Regions from separate parts of the Brevibacillus sp. HB1.4B genome, predicted to be linked through region 2. Evidence: a T-box and tRNA genes for the amino acid it is inferred to sense, from the RefSeq annotation. Region 2 holds a T-box; the other regions hold tRNA genes.
The links. The T-box of region 2 lies ahead of serS (serine--tRNA ligase). A T-box ahead of a tRNA ligase gene usually reads a tRNA of that ligase, here a tRNA-Ser.
Positions count from the first base shown of each region.

Region 1: it has a tRNA-Ser gene. The T-box ahead of serS (serine--tRNA ligase) is inferred to sense a tRNA for this amino acid. The anticodon was not compared.
Region 3: it has a tRNA-Ser gene. The T-box ahead of serS (serine--tRNA ligase) is inferred to sense a tRNA for this amino acid. The anticodon was not compared.

Region 1 is NZ_JABSUT010000016.1:7,893-14,930, forward strand. Features, by position in the region: gene HP398_RS28020 (aspartate aminotransferase family protein) at 1-876, shown strand, start outside; gene HP398_RS28025 (3-oxoacid CoA-transferase subunit A) at 893-1,585, shown strand; gene HP398_RS28030 (3-oxoacid CoA-transferase subunit B) at 1,567-2,244, shown strand; gene HP398_RS28035 (peptidase) at 2,278-3,558, shown strand; gene HP398_RS28040 (aldehyde dehydrogenase family protein) at 3,655-5,073, shown strand; tRNA gene HP398_RS28045 (tRNA-Ser) at 5,141-5,229, shown strand; gene HP398_RS28050 (acyl-CoA synthetase) at 5,387-6,952, shown strand; gene HP398_RS28055 (exo-beta-N-acetylmuramidase NamZ domain-containing protein) at 7,019-7,038, opposite strand, start outside.
Region 2 is NZ_JABSUT010000022.1:5,287-12,324, forward strand. Features, by position in the region: gene pdxT (pyridoxal 5'-phosphate synthase glutaminase subunit PdxT) at 1-498, shown strand, start outside; T-box leader at 627-851, shown strand; gene serS (serine--tRNA ligase) at 905-2,185, shown strand; gene HP398_RS30240 (hypothetical protein) at 2,378-2,545, shown strand; gene aceB (malate synthase A) at 2,606-4,213, shown strand; gene aceA (isocitrate lyase) at 4,240-5,529, shown strand; gene HP398_RS30255 (ABC transporter substrate-binding protein) at 5,721-6,818, shown strand; gene HP398_RS30260 (alkaline phosphatase family protein) at 6,808-7,038, shown strand, end outside.
Region 3 is NZ_JABSUT010000015.1:88,160-95,197, forward strand. Features, by position in the region: gene HP398_RS27880 (ArsR/SmtB family transcription factor) at 1-263, shown strand, start outside; gene HP398_RS27885 (MFS transporter) at 404-1,609, shown strand; tRNA gene HP398_RS27890 (tRNA-Ser) at 2,100-2,188, opposite strand; gene HP398_RS27895 (pseudouridine synthase) at 2,347-3,066, shown strand; gene tadA (tRNA adenosine(34) deaminase TadA) at 3,106-3,588, opposite strand; gene HP398_RS27905 (ribonuclease H-like YkuK family protein) at 3,773-4,270, shown strand; gene glcT (glucose PTS transporter transcription antiterminator GlcT) at 4,640-5,497, shown strand; gene HP398_RS27915 (PTS sugar transporter subunit IIA) at 5,627-6,124, shown strand; gene HP398_RS27920 (HPr family phosphocarrier protein) at 6,155-6,421, shown strand; gene ptsP (phosphoenolpyruvate--protein phosphotransferase) at 6,453-7,038, shown strand, end outside.

The DNA of each region.
Region 1 (7,038 bases), on a different contig from region 2:
GACTATCCGGCGATCACAGGACCATATCCGTATCGTAAACCAGAAGACATGTCCCTCGAAGCGTATGCGCTTGCGTGTGCAAACGAGCTGGAGACCGCGATTTTGCGCGTCGGACCTGAGCAAGTAGCGGCATTCATCGCTGAGCCTGTCATCGGCGCTTCTGGTGGGGCTGTTGTGCCGCCAAATGGTTACTTCCAACGCATTCGCGAGATTTGCGACAAGTATGAGGTTCTGTTTATCGCAGACGAAGTGATGACAGGGGTAGGTCGCACGGGGAAAGCGTTTGGGATCGACCATTGGGACGTCGTACCTGACCTGATGGCATTGGGTAAAGGGATGAGTGCCGGTTATACGCCAATGGCTGCTACGATTGTCTCGGACGAAATCATTGAGACCATTACAAAAGGCAGCGGCTCGATTATGGCAGGACATACGTATAGCGCCAATCCACAATCTGCTGCTGTTTCTCTGGCTGTCCTCAACTATGTGGAGAAGCATCAGCTAGTCGACAAAGCAGCAGAACAAGGTGCCTATTTGCTTGCCCGCCTAAAAGAACTGGCTGACGAGCTCCCGTTGATCGGAGATGCACGTGGTCTTGGTATGCTGTGCGCGCTGGAATTAGTGAAAAACAAGCAGACAAAAGAGCCGTTTGCACTTTCACAAGGGGTAGGCGGGAAGGTCATTGAAAAAGCATTTGAAAAAGGCTTGCTTATTTATCCGGCAATGGGCGGAATCGAAGGGGTGGCAGGAGACGCTGTCATCATCTCACCTCCACTGACCATTACTACGGAGCAAATCGATGAGCTGATATCTCTGCTGAAAGAAGCGGTGGTAGCTGTTCAGCAAGAGCTCCAAGACAAGGCACTGATCGGATAGAGGAGGAGGAACGAGAATGACAAACCGATTTGAAAAGGTCGTCTCCCTGTCCGAAGCGCTCACCCATTTTCACGATGGGATGACGCTGTTGGCAGGGGGCTTCGGTGGGGTAGGGAACCCGCCTACGTTGATTCAGGGGATTTTGGATAGGGGCGTGCGTGATCTGACGTTGATCAGTAACGATACTGCTTTCCCGCATATCGGAATCGGCAAGCTGGTGACCGAAAAGCGCGTTAAAAAAGTCATTGCTTCACACATTGGCTCAAATCCGAACGCAGGGGCCCAAATGACGGCTGGAGAGCTGGAAGTAGAGTTCTGCCCGCAGGGGATACTCGCAGAGCGTGTACGGGCAGGTGGAGTCGGTCTGGGAGGCATTCTATCGGATGTCGGCATCGGGACGATCGCGGAAAAAGGGAAGCAGAAGGTCGTTCTGGATGGAAAGGAATACCTGTTGGAGACACCGCTTACTGCCGAAGTGGCTATCGTACATGCGAAAAAAGCGGATCGCTTTGGCAATTTGGTGTTTGATACAAGTGCACGCAATTTCAATCCGTTAGTGGCGATGGCGGGCGACATTACTATCGTGGAAGCGGATGAGATTGTAGAGGTAGGCATGATCGACCCGGAAGAAATCGTCACCCCGGGCGTTTTCGTGAACTTTATCGTCCAAAGTGAAGGGGTGAACTGGCAATGGGCATGGGAGAAGTAAAAGAAACAGAGAGCTATCGTGAACGAATTGCCCGCCGCGCAGCGTTGGAAGTAGAAGACGGCATGATTATTAATCTGGGAATCGGCATTCCAACATTGGTTGCGGATTTTATCCCAGCTGACAAGCGGGTCATGTTTCACGCGGAGAACGGCATTCTCGGTACAGGACCAAGCCCTGCGAAAGGCGAGGAGAACGCCATGCTATGCAATGCGGGCGGTTTTCCTGTCACGCTCGCCACAGGGGCATCCTTTTTTGACAGTGCGACTGCTTTTGCCATCATCCGTCGTGGACTGTTGGACATGACGATTTTAGGAGTCCTGGAAGTAAGCCAAAATGGTGATATTGCCAACTGGATCGTTCCAGGTAAACGCGTCCCAGGCATGGGAGGAGCTATGGAGCTGGCACAAAAGGCCAAGAAGGTCATGGTTGTGACCACGCATCTGGATAAAAACGGACGTTCGAAAATCGTTCGGGAATGTTCACTGCCGTTAACTGCGACAAAAGCAGCGGATTTGATCATCACGGATATGGCAGTAATGGAGGTCATGCCAGATGGGTTGTATCTGCGAGAAGTCATGTATCCTTACAGTGTCGCTGACGTGATTGGAGCAACGGAAGCCGAGCTCAAGATGGACGGAGAGGTTGGCGTTTTCCGCTAAGCAAAGACAAAAACCATGGAACGGGGGAAAAACATGGCAAACTGGCAGGTGCTTATTCGGGAGCAATTGGAAAAAGATCGCGAGGCGGCTGTTCAACTGCTACAGCAATGGGTAAAAAGCCCGAGCGTACAAGGCGAAGAGCAATCCATCCAGCAAAGCATTGCAGAGCTTTTGGGGCAGATGGGGCTGGACGTTGACTTATGGGTCATGGAAGGCGAGGAGCTGGTGTCACATCCGTATTTTGTCTCCCCGCGCACAACGTTTGAAGGCAGCCCGAATGTCGTCGGTGTGTGGAAGGGTCAAGGAGATGGGCGTTCCATCATTCTAAACGGACACGTGGATGTAGTGCCTGAGGGCGATCTGGCACAGTGGAGCGATGCTCCGTTTAGCGGGAAGGTTGTGGACGGCAAGCTTTACGGACGTGGAGCAACAGACATGAAGGGTGGAAACCTATCTTCACTGTTGGCGATCCAGGTTCTACAGAAGTTGGGTGTGCAACTGAAAGGCGACGTCATTTTTCAGAGCGTCGTAGAAGAAGAAAGCGGCGGTGCTGGAACATTGGCGACCATCATTCGCGGGTACAAAGCGGATGCTGCCCTGATTCCAGAGCCGACCAATATGAAAATTTTCCCGAAGCAGCAAGGCTCCATGTGGTTCAGATTGACCGTCAAAGGGCGTTCTGCTCACGGAGGGACCCGCTACGAGGGAGTCAGCGCCATCGAAAAGAGCATGCTCGTCGTTCAAGCAATTGGTCAATTGGAAAAAGAGCGAAATGATCGACTCGACGATCCGCTCTACGCCAAGCTGCCCATTCCGATCCCGATTAATCTGGGGGTGATTGAGGGTGGCAAGTGGCCTTCGTCTGTAGCTGACCTCGTCAAGCTGGAAGGAAGGATGGGGGTTGCCCCAGGAGAGCAGATGGACAATGCCAAAGCCGAAATGGCAGCAGCACTCAAAAAGCTGGCTGAGATCGACCCGTGGTTTGCAGAACAGCCCGTCGAGCTGGAGTGGTTCGGAGCTCGTTGGGTTCCGGGAGCAGTGGAGCTAGATCATCCGTTGATGGAAATTCTGCAAGCACAGTTTGAAGCTGTGACAGGAGATCGTGCCATTGTGGAAGCATCGCCTTGGGGAACAGATGGCGGTTTGTTGACGGCTTTGGCTAATACCCCAGCGATTGTTGTCGGACCTGGAGTCACACAGGTTGCACACTACCCGAATGAATACATCGTTTTGGATGAGGTATTCCGTTGTGCTGAGATCTTTGCGCTTACGTTACTGGAATGGTGCGGTGTAGCGAAAAGTGTGAAAGAGTAAAAAGATATCCAAATATTTCAAAATCAAGACAGGAAGGCATGCGCATGAGGGAGAATGTTTGGAGGTGAACTCCAATCAATGAGAGTGGGGATACCAATGAAAAAAACGTGCTTTATCGGGGGAGAGTGGGTGCCAGCCACTGCTCATGCACCGCTATTCTCTCCATGTACGGGTCAAGAGATTGCACAAATTTCGCAAGCAGACTCATCATTGGTTGAAAAAGCAATTGCTGCGGCCCACGAAGCGACAGCCGTCATGCGGCGTCTTCCTGCCTATCAACGCTCCTTCCTGCTTGAAAAAATCTCAATTTTGATGAATGAACGTTTGGAGGAAGCGGCACGGATCATCGCAATAGAAGCGGGAAAACCAATTAAAACAGCCCGCGGTGAAGTGATCCGAACCATTCAGACGTATAAGTTTGCGGCAGAGGAAGCCAAACGCCTCCATGGAGAAACTGTACCACTCGATGCAGCTATCGGCGGAGAGGGGCGCCTGGCTTACACCGTGCGTGAACCACTGGGAGTCATCGGTGCCATTACACCCTTTAATTTTCCCATGAATCTCGTCGCCCATAAGGTCGGACCTGCTCTCGCTGCTGGTAATACTGTTGTTCTCAAGCCTGCATCGCAGACACCACTTAGCGCATTGTTTCTCGCAGAGCTCGCAGAGCAAGCGGGTGTGCCTGCAGGAGCCCTAAATGTGATCACAGGCAGTGGTGCGAGTGTTGGCGATAAAATCGTGTCTGACCCGAGAGTCAGGGCGGTGACGTTTACAGGGAGCCCAAGTGTTGGGCTGGATATACGCAATCGAGCGGGCATGAAAAGAGTCACGCTCGAGCTGGGATCGAATTCGGCAGTGATCGTTGATCGCGATGTGCAACTCAATGATGTGATACCCCGATGCGTTTTTGGCGCATTCGCCTATTCTGGGCAGGTATGTATCTCTGTGCAAAGAATTTATGTGGTCAAAGAAATCTATCATGATTTCGTCCAACAGTTTGTTGAACACACACGAGCACTTCGCGGTGGTGATTCGCTCTCTGAGGACGCGGACTATTCCGCTATGATCAATCCACGCGAATCAGAACGTGCGATGGCGTGGATTCATGAGGCGCTCCAGCAGGGGGCACGTTTGGAGTGTGGGGGACAGATCGTGGATCGGATGCTCCAACCTACGGTGTTGACGGGTGTTCCGGCAGAGGCAAAAGTTTCTTGTCAGGAAGTATTTGGTCCTGTCGTTCTGATTAATCCAGTGGAGTCTGTCCGGCAAGGCATTACGTTGGTCAATGATTCCCGCTATGGATTACAGGCTGGTGTCTATACCAACAATCTGTCGTTGGCTCTGGAAGCGGCAGAAGAGCTGCGCGTGGGTGGTGTGATGGTAAATGATATTCCGACTTTTCGCGTGGACCATATGCCCTACGGTGGCGTAAAGGAAAGCGGACTTGGTCGGGAAGGGGTCAAATACGCGATAGAAGAAATGACGGAATTGAAACTCGTTGCCTTCAAACGATAAAGGAAATGGATACAGGGCTCTTGCAAAAAATAGTAGAGCTGTGATATAGTAAGTATTGTTGAAATACGGAGGGATACCGAAGTGGTCATAACGGGGCGGTCTTGAAAACCGTTAGAGTGCAAGCTCACGCGGGTTCGAATCCTGCTCCCTCCGCCATAAATACAAATGAACCGACTCCAGTTGAGAAGCTGGGGTCTTTTTTATGGTTGAGAGCTTTGAGTGTAAGTTGTCGTTTCTTTATTGTAAAAATATCAGAAAATAAAGAAAACTATTATATAATGGAGAGGAGACTAAAAGTGATGGGGGAATTTGCATGCTCGAAGCGCAACGGGTTCGTAGAAATGCACTAGGCGATATTTTGCGAAGAAGTCGTGGGCGAAATCCTGATAAGCCTGCCCTGTACTTTGAGGAAGAAGTATTGACCTACACGCAGCTTGATCAGCTTGCAAATAAGACGGCTCATACGCTTCTTTCCAAAGGCTTGCAAAAAGGGGAGCGGGTAGCTGTACTTTCACGCAACTCGATGGATTTTGCGATTCTGAACTTTGGGCTAGCGAAAGCAGGAGTCATCATGGTGCCGATCAACTTCATGTTGAATAAGGAAGATGTCGCCTATATTTTGGGTCATGCGGAAGTGAGTGCGTGCTTCGTATCCCCTGAATTCCTGCAGCTCGCTCAAGACGGACTCCAATTAGCTGGAATTTCCCCCAAGCTGCTTTCCCTCATGTCCAAACCTACAGTACAAGCAGGGGAATGGTTGCCTTTTCGCACGCTGATGGAAGCGGCAGACGACCATGAGCCTGAAGTAGATATAGCGGAAGAAGATGTTGTACAGATTTTGTATACCAGCGGAACGGAATCAAAGCCAAAGGGCGTTATGCTCACGCATAAAAGCATTATCTCCGAATATGTCAGTGCGATCATTGAAGGCGGGATGACGCAGGATGATGTGGCTGTTCACGCGCTTCCCTTGTTCCATAGTGCGCAGCTTCATTGCTTTTTGGGACCGTACGTGTACCTAGGTGGGAGCGGTATTATTTTGGAACAGGCAACCCCTGCGTTAATGCTGCAGACGGTAGAGGCGTATAAGGCTACTCAGTTGTTTTGCCCGCCAACCGTATGGATTGCAATACTGCGTTCTCCCGATTTTGCCGTGCGCAATTTGAGTTCTTTGCAAAAGTGCTATTACGGTGCTGCGATCATGCCTGTAGAAGTGTTAAAAGAGCTTGGTCAACGTCTCCCGAACGCACAGTATTACAATTTTTACGGGCAGACGGAAGTGGCTCCATTAGCAACTGTTTTACAGCCGAAGGATCAGATGAGAAAAGCGGGCTCTGCAGGCAAGCCAGCGTTACATGTAGAAACGAAAATCGTCGATGATGATGGGAATGAAGTCCCGCGTGGAAGTGTTGGTGAGATTGTACACAGGACCAGTCATGCGATGCTGGGGTATTTCCGAGATGAGGAAAAGACACGGGCTGCTTTCCATGGTGGGTGGTTTCACAGCGGGGATTTGGGCATCATGGATGAAGAAGGCTATATCACGGTCGTTGATCGGAAAAAGGATATGATTAAATCGGGGGGAGAGAACGTTGCAAGCAGGGAGATTGAGGAGCTTATTTATCAACATCCGAAAGTGTCTGAGGTCGCAGTGATCGGAGTTCCCCATCCGTACTGGATCGAAGCAGTGACGGCTGTCGTTGTGCCAAAAGCAGGTGAGTCACTGACTGCTGACGAGATGCTTGCTTTTTGCAAAGACCGTCTTTCCTCCTTCAAAGCACCCAAATATGTAGTGATTGCCGACAATCTTCCTCGAAACCCTAGCGGAAAAATTTTGAAAAGAGAGCTGCGCCTCCGATACGAAAAACTGACGACTTAGCCAGTCACAAGGTCTAACATACAAAATAACCCGCTCTATTACAGAGCGGGCTTTTTGCTGCTGTGATTATTTTACGTTGGAAACAG
Region 2 (7,038 bases):
GTCCCGGTCAAAAAAGTAGAAGAACTGGATGACCTCGACGGGCTGGTCATTCCCGGCGGAGAGAGCACCACGATAAGCAAGCTGATGCACAAGTACGGATTCATGGAGGCGGTTCAAGAGTTCGGTAAGGCGAACAAGCCGATCTTCGGAACTTGCGCAGGAGCGATCCTTCTGGCAAAACAGATTCAAGGACAAGACGATTGCCATCTAGGGTTGATGGACATCAAAGTAGAGCGGAATGCTTTTGGTCGCCAAAAGGAGAGCTTTGAAGTCTTGATGCCTGTTGCGGGTGTGGCGGCAGATTACCCGGCAGTGTTCATCCGGGCACCGTATATCATGGAAGTGGGAGAGAACGGTCAAGTCTTGGCCAAGCACGAAGACAAGATTGTTGTCGCCCGAAGCGGTCACTATTTGGCAGCAGCCTTTCACCCAGAATTGACCGAAGATACAAGACTGCACAAATACTTCCTCGACATGGTCAAGGAATACAGAAGCTAGCCGTCATACCGGAAGATCGGCCGTCAAAAAGGCGCCGATCTTCTTTTTTTCTGAAAAGATCGAGGTGGGCTGCTCTTTACATACGTATAGAACCTGTAGTACAGTTAACAATAATAGTATTCATGAATGAGAATGCGATGATGAGAACAAGTACTTCACAAGAGCCAGGTCTAGAGAGTCGGTGGTAGGTGCGAACCGATCCGGTTATGTGAAGGAATCCATCTCGGAGTGGCAAAGGAACAACAACTTTGCCCGGAACCGTCCCGTTATGACGGAAGAGTGGGCATATGCATGAGGATTGCTGCATATGTCAACGAGGGTGGCAACGCGGGTATACAACACTCGTCCCTTACCAGGGGACGGGTGTTTTTTGTTTTTTTTCAATACGATTCGGAGGGATTTACACATGTTGGACGTAAAAGTATTACGCCAGGATTTGGAAGAAGTAAAACGCCGTTTGGCTTACCGCAATGAAGATATTTCTGCGTTGGATCAATTCGTAGAAGTAGATGAAAAGCGTCGCCAAATCATCCAAGAAGCAGAAGCGCTGAAAAATAAGCGTAACACGGTATCCGAGCAAGTAGCGGTTATGAAACGCAATAAGGAAAATGCAGACCATCTGATCACTGAAATGAAAGAAGTAAATGAACGCATCAAGGCTTTGGATGAAGAGCTGCGCCAACTGGATGAGCAGCTGGAGTTCATCTTGCTGAGCCTCCCGAACCTGCCGCACGAAAGCACGCCGATCGGTACGACAGAAGACGATAACGTGATTGCCTGGACATGGGGAGAGCCACGTGCATTTGACTTTGAGATTAAGCCTCACTGGGAGCTGGCTAGCCAAGCAGGCATCCTCGATTTTGAAACGGCGGCAAAAGTAACAGGAAGCCGTTTTGTTTTCTATAAAGGCTTGGGTGCACGCCTGGAGCGCGCACTGATGAACTTCATGATGGATCTGCACTCGAATGAGCATGGCTATGAAGAAGTGATCCCACCGTTTATCGTCAACCGCACGAGCATGACAGGAACGGGTCAATTACCTAAGTTCGAAGAGGATGCATTCAAAATCGAGGGACCAGATTACTTCCTGATTCCAACTGCAGAGGTGCCAGTCACCAATATGCATCGTGATGAAATCATGGATGGAGCAGATCTCCCTCGCTACTACACTGCTTTCAGCGCATGTTTCCGTTCGGAAGCGGGTTCTGCTGGCCGTGATACGCGTGGGTTGATTCGTCAGCATCAATTCAACAAAGTTGAGTTGGTGAAATTCGTGAAACCAGAGGAGTCTTATGACGAACTCGACAAACTGGTGAAAAACGCTGAAAAGGTGCTTCAACTGCTTGGACTGCCATACCGTGTCTTGAGCATGTGCACAGGCGATCTAGGATTTACAGCTGCGAAGAAATTCGACCTGGAAGTTTGGATTCCAAGCGGTGGCACATACCGTGAAATCTCGTCTTGCTCGAACTTTGAAGATTTCCAAGCGCGCCGCGCCAATATCCGTTTCCGTCGCGATACAAAATCGAAGCCGGAATTTGTGCATACATTGAATGGTTCTGGTTTGGCGATTGGACGTACAGTAGCAGCGATCTTGGAGAACTACCAAGTGGCAGATGGAGCCATCGTGATTCCAGAAGTTCTTCGTCCGTACATGGGCGGAGTAGACAAGATCGCGCCGAAGTAATAAGCAAGAGATAAGGAAAGCAGCTCTTGATCCATAACGGGTCAAGGGCTGTTTTATATTGTGTACTAATACAGGTGGAATTTTTTAAAAAACGTGTTGCACTGTACTAATTTCTGTTATATAATAAAAACAAATTTTAAGAATATTGTTTTAATACAGAAATGGAGGAATGGAGAATGGACTGCTATCGATGTGAAGGAAACGGAGAACAAAATTGCCCAAAATGTGGAGGCGTTGGTCATGATGCCAACGGAGCGGCTTGCCACAATTGCTTGGGAGATGGTCATGTATGCTGCAGCCATTGCAGTGGCAGCGGGTATCAGGAGTAAGGACATTTTTTTTGCTCTTGCTGTTATATAATAAAAAACATTTTATCAATCTGTATCATAATAACTTTGAAGTGAGGGAGGAGGAGCTGTTTTGACTACCGTACCAACGAATCCATATCCGCTGGAGGTGCAGATTTCCGGTGAGATGCACCCCGGTTATCAAGATATCCTGACACCAGAAGCGATTCAATTCGTGATGAAGCTGGAGCAAAGATTTGGCGACAGACGACAACAATTGTTGGCTAAACGCGTGGAGCGTCAATTGCAGATCGATGCAGGTCAACTACCCGATTTTCTACAGGAAACAGCGGATATTCGTAAAGGAGATTGGACTGTTGCTCCATTGCCCAAAGATTTGCAGGACAGACGGGTGGAGATTACGGGACCTTCGGGTGATCGGAAAATGGTCATCAATGCACTGAACTCGGGTGCTCGGCTTTTCATGGCTGATTTTGAGGACGCCAACTCACCGACATGGGAGAACACCATCCAAGGCCAAATCAACATGAAGGATGCGGTACGCCGCAATATCTCTTACATCAGTCCGGAAGGCAAATCATACACCCTCAATGAAAAGACAGCGGTTTTGATCGTGCGTCCTCGTGGCTGGCATCTTGAAGAAAAGCACATTCTCCTCGATCGAAAACCGATCTCCGGCAGCCTGCTTGACTTCGGACTTTACTTTTACCACAACGTAGACGCTCTTATCGCGAATCAGACAGCACCGTATTTCTACTTACCGAAACTGGAGAGCCATCTGGAGGCTCGCCTCTGGAACGACGTCTTCCTTTTCGCGCAGGATGAATTAAATATTCCACGCGGCACGATTCGCGCGACAGTATTGATCGAGACGATTCTTGCAGCTTTTGAGATGGATGAGATTCTGTACGAGTTGCGCGAGCATAGTGCAGGACTGAATTGCGGACGCTGGGATTACATTTTCAGCTATATCAAAAAGCTGCGGAATCAGCCTGATGTCATTACACCGGATCGTGCCCAAGTAACCATGACAGTTCCGTTCATGAAGGCATACACCACGCTGGCCGTGAAGACTTGCCATAAACGGATGGCGCCTTGCATTGGCGGAATGGCTGCACAAATTCCGGTGAAAAATGACCCGGTACAAAATGCAGAAGCCATCGCCAAAGTGCGCGCTGACAAAGAGCGGGAAGCGTACGATGGACATGATGGGACGTGGGTTGCTCACCCAGGGCTAGTGCCGGTAGCTATGGAAGTGTTCGATCGCTTGATGAGAGAGCCGAACCAAATCTGGTACAAACGTGAAGATGTGGATGTATCCGCTAAGAAACTGCTGGCAGTTCCAGAGGGCACGATTACAGAAGCGGGTGTCCGTACGAACATAAGCGTAGGCATACAGTACATCGAGGCTTGGTTGCGAGGCTCTGGGGCTGTACCGATCAACAATCTGATGGAGGATGCGGCTACAGCAGAAATTTCGCGGGCACAAGTCTGGCAATGGATGCGTCATCGTCACGGAGTCTTGCAGGATGGTAGAAAGGTGACGGAAGGTTTGGTGAAGCAATGGTTGAGTGAGGAGCTGCAAGCGATCAAGCAAGCAATCGGTCAAGAGAGGTACGACAACAGCAAGTATCCGATTGCTGGTGATCTGTTCTTGCAATTGGTAACGACAGAAGATTTCGAAGACTTCCTAACTGTACCGGGTTATCGCTATTTATAAAAATAAAAAGAGTGGGGGAAATGAAAATGACGAAGGCAAACAAGCAAGAAGCGATTCAACAGGTGGAGCAAAGCTGGCAAGGCGAGCGTTTTGAAGGAATTACACGTCCATATACGGCAGAAGATGTCGTTCGTCTGCGCGGTTCCGTACAAATCGAACATACGCTGGCTCGTCTAGGGGCAGAGCGTCTGTGGAGCCTCTTGCATACCGAGCACCATATTAAAGCGTTGGGGGCTTTGACCGGGAATCAAGCGATTCAGCAGGTAAAGGCAGGATTAAAAGCGATTTATTTGAGTGGCTGGCAGGTAGCGGCCGATGCCAATCTGTCTGGTCAGATGTATCCTGATCAAAGCCTCTACCCGGCAAACAGTGTTCCCCAAGTCGTAAAAAGAATTAATCAGGCATTGCAACGGGCTGATCAGATCGATCAATCAGAAGGGGGTACCGAGACGAATTGGTTTGCTCCGATCGTAGCAGATGCAGAAGCGGGCTTTGGTGGGCCACTGAACGTCTTCGAATTGATGAAGGGTATGATTGAAGCGGGTGCAGCAGGGGTGCATTTTGAAGACCAGCTGGCTTCCGAGAAAAAATGCGGCCATATGGGCGGGAAGGTACTGATTCCGACGCAAGCAGCCGTCCGTAACCTGATTTCCGCACGATTTGCGGCAGATGTGATGGGGGTTCCAACGATTATCGTGGCACGTACCGATGCAAATGGCGCTTTCCTGATCACCAGCGACATCGACGAGCAGGATAAACCATTCCTGACGGGTGAACGAACAGCAGAGGGCTTCTTCCGTCTACGCGGCGGATTGGATGCAGCGATTGCCCGTGGACTGGCGTACGCTCCTTATGCAGATTTGATCTGGTGCGAGACTTCTGAGCCAAATTTGGAGGAAGCACGCCGTTTTGCAGAAGCGATCCATGCCAAATACCCGGGCAAGCTGTTAGCGTACAATTGCTCTCCTTCTTTCAACTGGAAAAAGAAGCTGGATGAACAGACTATCGCTCGCTTCCAGGAAGAGATCGGCGAGATGGGCTACAAGTTCCAATTTGTCACGCTTGCTGGCTTCCACTCCCTGAATTACGGCATGTTTGAACTGGCGCGTGGATATCGTGATCGTGGAATGGCTGCCTACTCTGAATTACAGCAAGCTGAATTCGCCAGTGAAGTACATGGCTATACGGCGACTCGTCATCAGCGTGAAGTCGGAACGGGCTATTTCGATGAGGTTGCGCAAGTTATCTCTGGCGGCAAATCCTCTACGACTGCGCTTAGCGGGTCGACGGAAGAGGAGCAATTCGCCCATAATTAAATAGGAAAAACGAAGGACTACGTGGTTCTCTGGTATTCAGAGAGCCACTTTTTGCGTTCACGTCTATTTTTCATAGAGTCTTAATAGCTTTTTAACAACGCATTTATATCAGTTTCATTTTTGTTGTTTACGATTAGCTTAGAAAAAACAAAAGAATCAAACACAAATAAAAACGAAAAGGGGCCTTAAAGATGAGAGGGAACCAGTTAAGCTGGAAACGAACCGTTGTTGTCATGACATCCGTTTTTCTGCTTGCGGGATGTGCCACCGAGACAAAGTCAGGCACTTCTCTGGATACGTCGCAATTGACCCTGGATCAAATCGTGGAAAAAGCAAAGCAGGAGGGAGAAGTCAACTCCGTGGGTATGCCGGACACGTGGGCAAACTGGGGAGAGACTTGGGGCAATCTCGCAAAGGAATACGGCTTGAAGCATACGGACACGGACATGTCGAGCGCAGAAGAATTGGCTAAATTTGAAGCAGAAAAAGAAGACGCCACAGCAGATATCGGTGACGTAGGTATTGCTTTTGGACCGTTAGCCAAGCAAAAAGGGCTGACGCTGCCTTACAAAACCTCTTACTGGAACGACATTCCCGACTGGGCAAAAGATGATGAAGGACATTGGTTGCTGGGCTATACCGGAACACTGGCCTTTATTACGGACAAGACAAAGGTACAAAATCCTCCCAAGACCTGGGCAGATTTGAAAAACGGCAGCTTCAAGATCGCGATCGGCGATGTCATGAAAGCGAATCAGGCACAATTTGCCGTACTGGCCGCGGCCTATGCTAATGGAGGAGATGAGAAAAATATTCAGCCCGGCATAGACTTTTTCGCTGAGTTGGCAAAAAACAAACGGCTCAGTACGAGCGATCCGAGCCTTGCCAATCTAGAAAAGGGTGAGGTCGAAGTCGCTATCTTGTGGGACTTCAACGCGCTCGGGTACCGGGAAAAAATCGATAAAAACCGCTTTGATGTCTTGATCCCGGAGGAAGCATCGGTCAGCAGCGGGTACGCAACTGTAATTAACAAGTACGCCAAGCACCCGCACGCTGCCATGTTAGCTCGTGAATACATTCTCTCCGACGCTGGACAGTCCAATCTGGCTCGTGGCTATGCTCGACCGATTCGTGCTAACGCCAAGCTGGACGAATCCGCTAAAGCCATGCTGCTCCCCGATGAAATGTATAAAAACGCACGTCCGGTGGGCGATTTGACTGCTTGGGAAGAGACAGCTAAAAAATTGCCGCAGCTATGGCAAGAGCAGGTGTTAATCCATGTGCGCTAGTAAGCTCGCCATGATTGTGCTCGACGGATTGAGATTTGACACAGCCATCTCGCACATGGGGTACCTGCATCACCTGGTCGAGTACGGTATTGCGGCTCGTTTCCAGGTACGATCTGAATTGCCCAGTCTCTCTCGTCCTTTGTACGAGGTTCTTTTAACGGGAACCCCTGTGTGGAAAAACGGAATTTCCAGCAATCAGGCGGTTCGGCTTTCGCACCAG
Region 3 (7,038 bases), on a different contig from region 2:
CGCGATTGCAAATTTTGCATTGGTTGAAAGAGCCTGAAAAACATTTTACGCCCCACGAAGGGATTGATATGAGGAAAGTCGGGGTATGTGTTTGTCAAGTCACGGAAACGCTGAAGATGACACAGTCTACAACTTCCCAGTATTTATCGATACTCCAACGGGCAGGTCTGGTCACAGCGGAACGGATCGGTAAGTATACGTACTTCAAAAGAAACGAGGAAGCGATCCGCGAAATCGGTTCATTTTTCAATAACGAGATTTAATGACAACAAGCTGAATGCTCTCTTGAGGATTCGGTTTGTTTCAAGCCTACATATCGATATATTGAGATGTGTAGATTTTTAATGTGAAACACATCGATAATTCATTATATATAGATGCGAAAAAATTAGGAGTGGTGAAATTGAAGGGGAGTACTTGGAAGGTTTATTTTTTGGCGATTGTCAGTTTTTTGGTTGGGACATCCGAGTATGTCATTTCAGGTATTTTAGACAAGATCTCGGATACGCTTGGGATCTCCATTACTTCGGCAGGGCAGTTTGTGACCGTTTTTTCCTTTGTATATGCTATTTGCACCCCCATATTGATGGCTTTGACGGCAAAAATTGAAAGGCAAAAGCTGCTCGTTGGTGCACTGGGACTTTTCGTGTTTGCCAACATTTTGTCTTTTGTACTGCCGGGATTCGGACTTTTTGTGCTTGCGCGCGTGTTAATGGCTTTAGGCGCTGGAATGGTTGTTGTTACCGCCTTGGATATAGCAGCGAAAATCGCGCCAGAAGGTAAACAGGCGAGTTCAATTGCAACCGTAGTGATGGGGTTTACTACATCATTAATTATCGGGGTTCCTCTCGGACGCATGATCGCTGAGGCATACGGCTGGAAATCAGTATTCGGTTTCATTGCCATAATGGGTCTTCTTGCCATCTTTGTTCTGTATAAAACGATCCCGCAAGTAAAGGGGGATGCCCCCGTACCTTTAGCCAAGCAACTTGCTCTCCTCAAAAGCAGAAAAGTGGCTCTTGGACTCTCGATCACTTTCTTTTGGCTCGGTGGCTACTCTATAGCGTATACCTACATTTCTCCTTATCTACTCACGGTTGCGGGCTTAAATGAAGAAGTGCTCAGCGGAGTATTGTTGGCGTTCGGCGTGGCCAGCTTAATTGGTTCCAAATTCGGCGGCTACAGTACGGATAAATGGGGGGTAGCCCCCACCTTGACTTGGAGTATGTTGCTGCATATCGCCGCCTTGATTTTACTCACGGTTGCCGTCATATTCACGCATTCATGGTTGCCGGTTGTAGCCATCCTTATGCTGTGGTCGTTCGCCGCCTGGTCTAGCGGTCCTACACAGCAGTATAATTTGGTACGGATCGAACCCAATTATTCAGGCATTATGCTTAGTCTCAATCAGTCCACGATGCAATTATCGATGGCAGCAGGAGCGGGAATCGGCGGCCTCGCCGTGGATCGGATATCCTTGTCATCCATCCCGTGGTTCGGGACGATCGGTGTGGCAATTGCAGTCGCGGCCTCGTTATTATTATTTTCATGGATAAGACAAGAGGCAAAAAAAGAAGGCATGCCGCAAGAACAGGCTTTGTCAGACTGATTCAGGTGCTACCTCCTAGTCTACAACTTTATTTTCTTTAAACAGCACTAGCTACAAAGGAATCAAAATAACAAACCCTTAATTAAACTTAACAACCTCGATTTCCTGTACGCTAAGGAAATCGAGGTTGTTATTGCATCCAAATCCTTAATGTGGGTATTATGTCATTTGGTTGACGGTACACCGGTTATTAGATGGGGGGTGTAGCCCGAGCGAAGGCGCGGGTAGCAATCTTTGGCTTGGTCTACGAAAAGTTCTGAGATAATTAAACTAATTTAAAACTACTTTGAATACATGTAAACAATGTGACAACCATTGATTTAATAGTGATTGTCACATTGGAGTTAAGATAACCACGTTTTGCTGGCGGTACCCGTTATTAGACGCAAAATTAAAATTTGCTTACAGTTTTTGTGATATAAAAAAAGAAGCATACCTCTGCCACACTGGCAAAAATATGCTTCATTCTCTTCGATCCGAAAAATCTAAGCGGAGAGAGTGGGATTCGAACCCACGCACGCCTCACGACGCCTAACGCATTTCGAGTGCGTCCCCTTATGACCACTTGGGTATCTCTCCATATTTAGTTTGTCAGAAACATTATTTACTATAGCAAAATACAGTCAAAAATGCAAGACTCATTCCTTTGCATTCCCCTTGATTTGCGCGGCTCATTAGGCCAAACTAATAACAGCACACACGATTGTATCCGATCAGAAGAAAAGCGAGGAACATATATGAAACGTGAACGTTTGGACAAGGTGCTGGCCAATATGGCAATCGGCACGCGCAAGGAAGTGAAAGCCTTAGTGAAACAGCGACTGATCGTCGTGGACGGCGTTGTCGCAACAGACCCGGGGATGCATGTCATTGCCGAGGAACAGGAAATTCTTGTGGATGGAGAACCGCTTAACTTTAAGCGCTGGGTATACGTTTTACTGAACAAGCCGCCTGGAGTCGTTTCTGCTACAGAGGACAATGTCCATGAAACCGTAGTGGACTTGCTCCCGTACGAGTGGGCTATCAAGGTGCATCCGGTAGGCCGACTGGATATTGATACAGAGGGTCTCTTACTCTTGACCAATGACGGTCACCTCTCCCATAGTCTCTTGTCCCCGAAAAAGAAAGTGGACAAGGAGTACTTTGCCCGCATCGATGGCCGGGTTACTGAGCACCATGTACAGGAGTTTGCCAAAGGCGTGGAATTGGAGGACTTCACTACACTGCCAGCCAAGCTGGAGATTATCTCTTCAGGAGAAACATCAGAGATTCGCGTCACCATCATGGAAGGAAAGTTCCATCAGGTAAAACGGATGTTTGCTGCTTTCGACCTGCAAGTCACCTATCTGCAACGGATTCGTATGGGCCCGCTTCACCTTGACCCGTCACTCGCCCCTGGTGAGTATCGCGAACTGACCGAAGAAGAGCTGCACCTGCTGCAAAACGTAAACAAATAAAAACCGCCTGCATGCAGACGGTTTGTCCAGACAGCCCGGTCATTCCTGTACCGGCTGTCTTTTTTTTCGCAATCCACGAAAGAAGTCCTTGAGCATCTGCCCGCATTCCTCTGCAAGAACACCCTCTAAGACTGGCACCTGATGATTGAAGCGCGGTTCCGCGAGCAGGTTCATTAATGTCCCGGCACAGCCCGCCTTCGGATCGCGAGCGCCATACACGACCTGTTCGATACGGCTTTGAACGATTGCACCTGCACACATCGGACACGGCTCCAACGTCACGTACAGCGTACACCCGATCAAGCGCCATCCACCCAAGCGTTCACTTGCCTCCCGTATCGCGATCAATTCCGCGTGCAAGGTAGGGTCTTTTTGTGTTTCCCGCAAGTTGTAGCCGCGACCTACGATTTCCCCGTCGCGCACGATGACCGCACCGATCGGAACCTCGCCAATCGCAGCAGCTTTCCGGGCCTCTTCCATGGCTTGTTTCATATAATAATCATGTTCATTTGCTTGTATCACGTTTCTCTAAAGCTCCTTCAAAAACAGTCTTTCGTCCCGAACAAACGGACCATTTTACCCAAAAAAGTTGATTCAAGAAGTTTTTGTCCCTACCCGTTCACATACTATCTGCGAGATTACATACATTAATGATGTAAGGAAGAAGTATGCAAATCATTGTTAGCCTCTTTCTGGAGGGATGTGAGTGGGCTTAACCTCTGCAAATTCGTTATTTGATCGCTTTCACAGTCCGACTAGAGGTCTACTGGCAAAAGAAGAAGTGTTTTCCCACATCGAACATACCATCTCATCAATAGGTGGTCCATTTGAAATTATTGTGGGGGCCGACTCTCAATTAAAAAGCCGCGGGACTTTTTTTGCTCTTGTGATCACAGTGATTCGTCCCGGCCATGGGGGCACCTTCTTTTATCACAAATTTCAAGAACGCCGGTACGCATCCTTGCAACAGCGTATATTTCAGGAAGCGATGTACGCAGTCGGACTTGCCACAGAAGTACGCCAATATTTGCGGGACCACCACTTAGATACTCCCATCCGCCTGCATTTTGATATCGGTACGAATGGCCCTACCCGTAAGTTTATCCAGTCTTTGTTGAGCTTAGCAGAAACCAATCACTTTCGTGCCGAAATCAAACCGAACTCCTTCTGTGCATCTACGATTGCCGACAAGTACACCAAGTAACAAACCAGGCGGATTGCTAATGAGGCGTCCGCTTGGCTTTGTTTTGCCCTTATCCTGCTTGGTTCAAACAATTCGGGACAGGCTTCTGCTTCTCCTGCCCACCGTGTTTTTTCCCGTTAACAGGGTGATTGACAATGTACGAGACGTGAGCTATTATAAGCTTTAATTGAAGCGTTTTCACAAGGCGTGTTACTGGTAATGCAGGCATGAGCCGAGAAGATCTTTTTCTTGTTAAAAAGGTTTTTTCGGCTCTTTTTTCTGATTAATGTCATGGTTCATCGACATTTTTCATTAAATTGGATGTGACCGCTTGCGGTAAGCAAATACGGTCATGGACCGTTTTTGTCTATCTAAAGGTGGTGGAATGGATTGTCCCGTGAAAAGGAAAAAACGTACGCAATTACGCGTGTGTTGAACCATAACGTCGTACTCGTGGAAGAACCCGGACCCGGACAAGAAATTGTCCTGTTCGGAAAAGGAATCGGATTTGGCGCAAAACCCGGGAATACCATCCCCGCCCATGACTCGCGTGTGGAAAAGCGCTTCAGGCTCGAAAATGAGAACCATCAGAAGCAGTATCAGAACATCTTGAGCCAAGTAGATCCTGCTGTCGTAGGAATTGCGGAAGAAATTATCGCTCTCATTGCGAGTGAGATTACGCCAGAATTGAACGAACACGTCCACGTTGCCTTGCCTGACCATATCCAGTTTGCCATCTATCGGCTCAATAACGGCATGGAAATCGTGAATCCGTTCTTGTTCGAAATCCAGACGCTGTACACGAAGGAGTACGCGCTGGCGAACCGGGCAGCGGATATGATCAAGAACGCATTCGACCTGGACATTCCCGATAGTGAAATCGGATTTCTGGCCTTGCACATTCACTCCGCGATCAGCTACGTCCCAGTAAAAAAGGCTGTCCAATTCACCAACATCATCACGGATTTGGTAAGCCTGATTGAAGAGCGAACAGCTATTACGATTGAACGCAGTACCATTGACTACGTTCGCCTCATTACCCATTTGCGCTTTGCCGTTGAGCGCATCCGTCAACAAAAGTTCATCAAGAACCCGCTTCTGGACCGAGTCAAAACCACCATGCCAGAAGCCTATCAATTGGCAACAGAGCTGGCTGAATACATCTCCACCCGTCTCGAGATCGCTGTACCAGAAGACGAGGTTGGTTACATGGCTCTGCACCTTTATCGCTTATTACAACAAAATTAAATCATAATCCTGCGTGTTACTAGCTCGACTAGGCATGAGCGGTGAGATCATACGGACATAGTAAGTATGTCGTCGTATGAATTCAACCGTCTCATGCCTTTTTTGGTTCAGACGCAAAAGGAGGATACTATGCTACGCAGTCTTTTTTCCCGAAAAAAACAACAACAAGAGGTAACCTTTCTTGCACCTTTAACAGGTACCGTACTCCCCCTGTCCGAAGTTCCTGATCCTGTATTCGCAGGAAAAGTCGTCGGTGATGGAGTAGCGATTTTGCCAAGTGCAGACACTCTCGTCTCCCCTGTCGATGGAAAGGTAACGCATCTTTTCCCTACTCACCATGCTATCGGGCTGTCGACTGAAAGTGGTCTTGAGATATTGATGCATATTGGAATCGATACCGTGAAATTAAACGGGAAAGGCTTTACCCCATTTGTCTCCGTTGGCGATCAAGTGAAAGCTGGCGACAAGCTCATCCAATTCGACAAGAGCGTACTGGAAGAGGCGGGTTGTCCGATTGTAACACCGATCGTTATTACAAACGGTGATCGGGTTGCTGAAAAAAATGTGGTGGCAAAAGCAACTGTGCAAGCAGGTCAAGAGCCACTGATGACTGTCGTCTTAAAATAAAGCGAAGCGCATGGTTGAAGGAGGTACAACATGGTTCAATTTGAAGTAACCGTCAATGTAGAGGGTGGGCTCCACGCGAGACCAGCAGCTCTACTCGTGAATTGTTCGTCGCAATCTCAGTCAAAAATTACGCTGAGCAAAGGGACAAAACACGCAGATGGCAAAAGCATTCTCGGCATCATGACGTTGGGTGTTTCCCAAGGCGACACCCTGACCGTTCAGATCGACGGCGCGGATGAACAAAACGTAGCCACTGCGATTCAGCAGCTATTGGAGCAATCCTCGTCAAACATATAGTGTAAACGACGGACAGGAAGGTGAAGGATGTATGTTAAAAGGAATCCCAGTTTCCGCTGGCATTTCGATTGCCCCTGTTTTACGCCTCACACACGAAACAGCCATCGCGCAGGCAGAGTCCACCACTCCAGTGGATACGACGCAGGAGCTAGGGCTACTTAGCAAAAGCGTAGAGCAAGCACGCGAACAACTGGAAAAGCTAAAGGAACAGACAGAGGAACAATTAGGCTCGGAAAAAGCGGCCATCCTCTCTGCTCATATCGCCTTTTTGGATGACCCGGCATTTGTCGGGGAGATGAGTGCGCTCATCGAAAATCAACAACTGGCGGCATCTGCCGCCGTCTCGCAAGTAGCCGATCAATTCATTGCTCTCTTTGAGAGTATGGACGATGCCTACATGAAAGAGCGTGCGGATGATATTCGTGATGTGAGCCGCCGTCTGATTCGAAATATTTCGGGCGGTGACACCGTCATCTCCTACCCGGAAGAGCCTTTCATCCTGGTTGCATGGGACGTCACCCCATCCGAGACGCTTCAGCTTCCACTCCAGCATGTACGGGGAATTGTCACGGCCAAAGGTGGCGCTACCTCACATGCAGCCATATTGGCACGCTCTC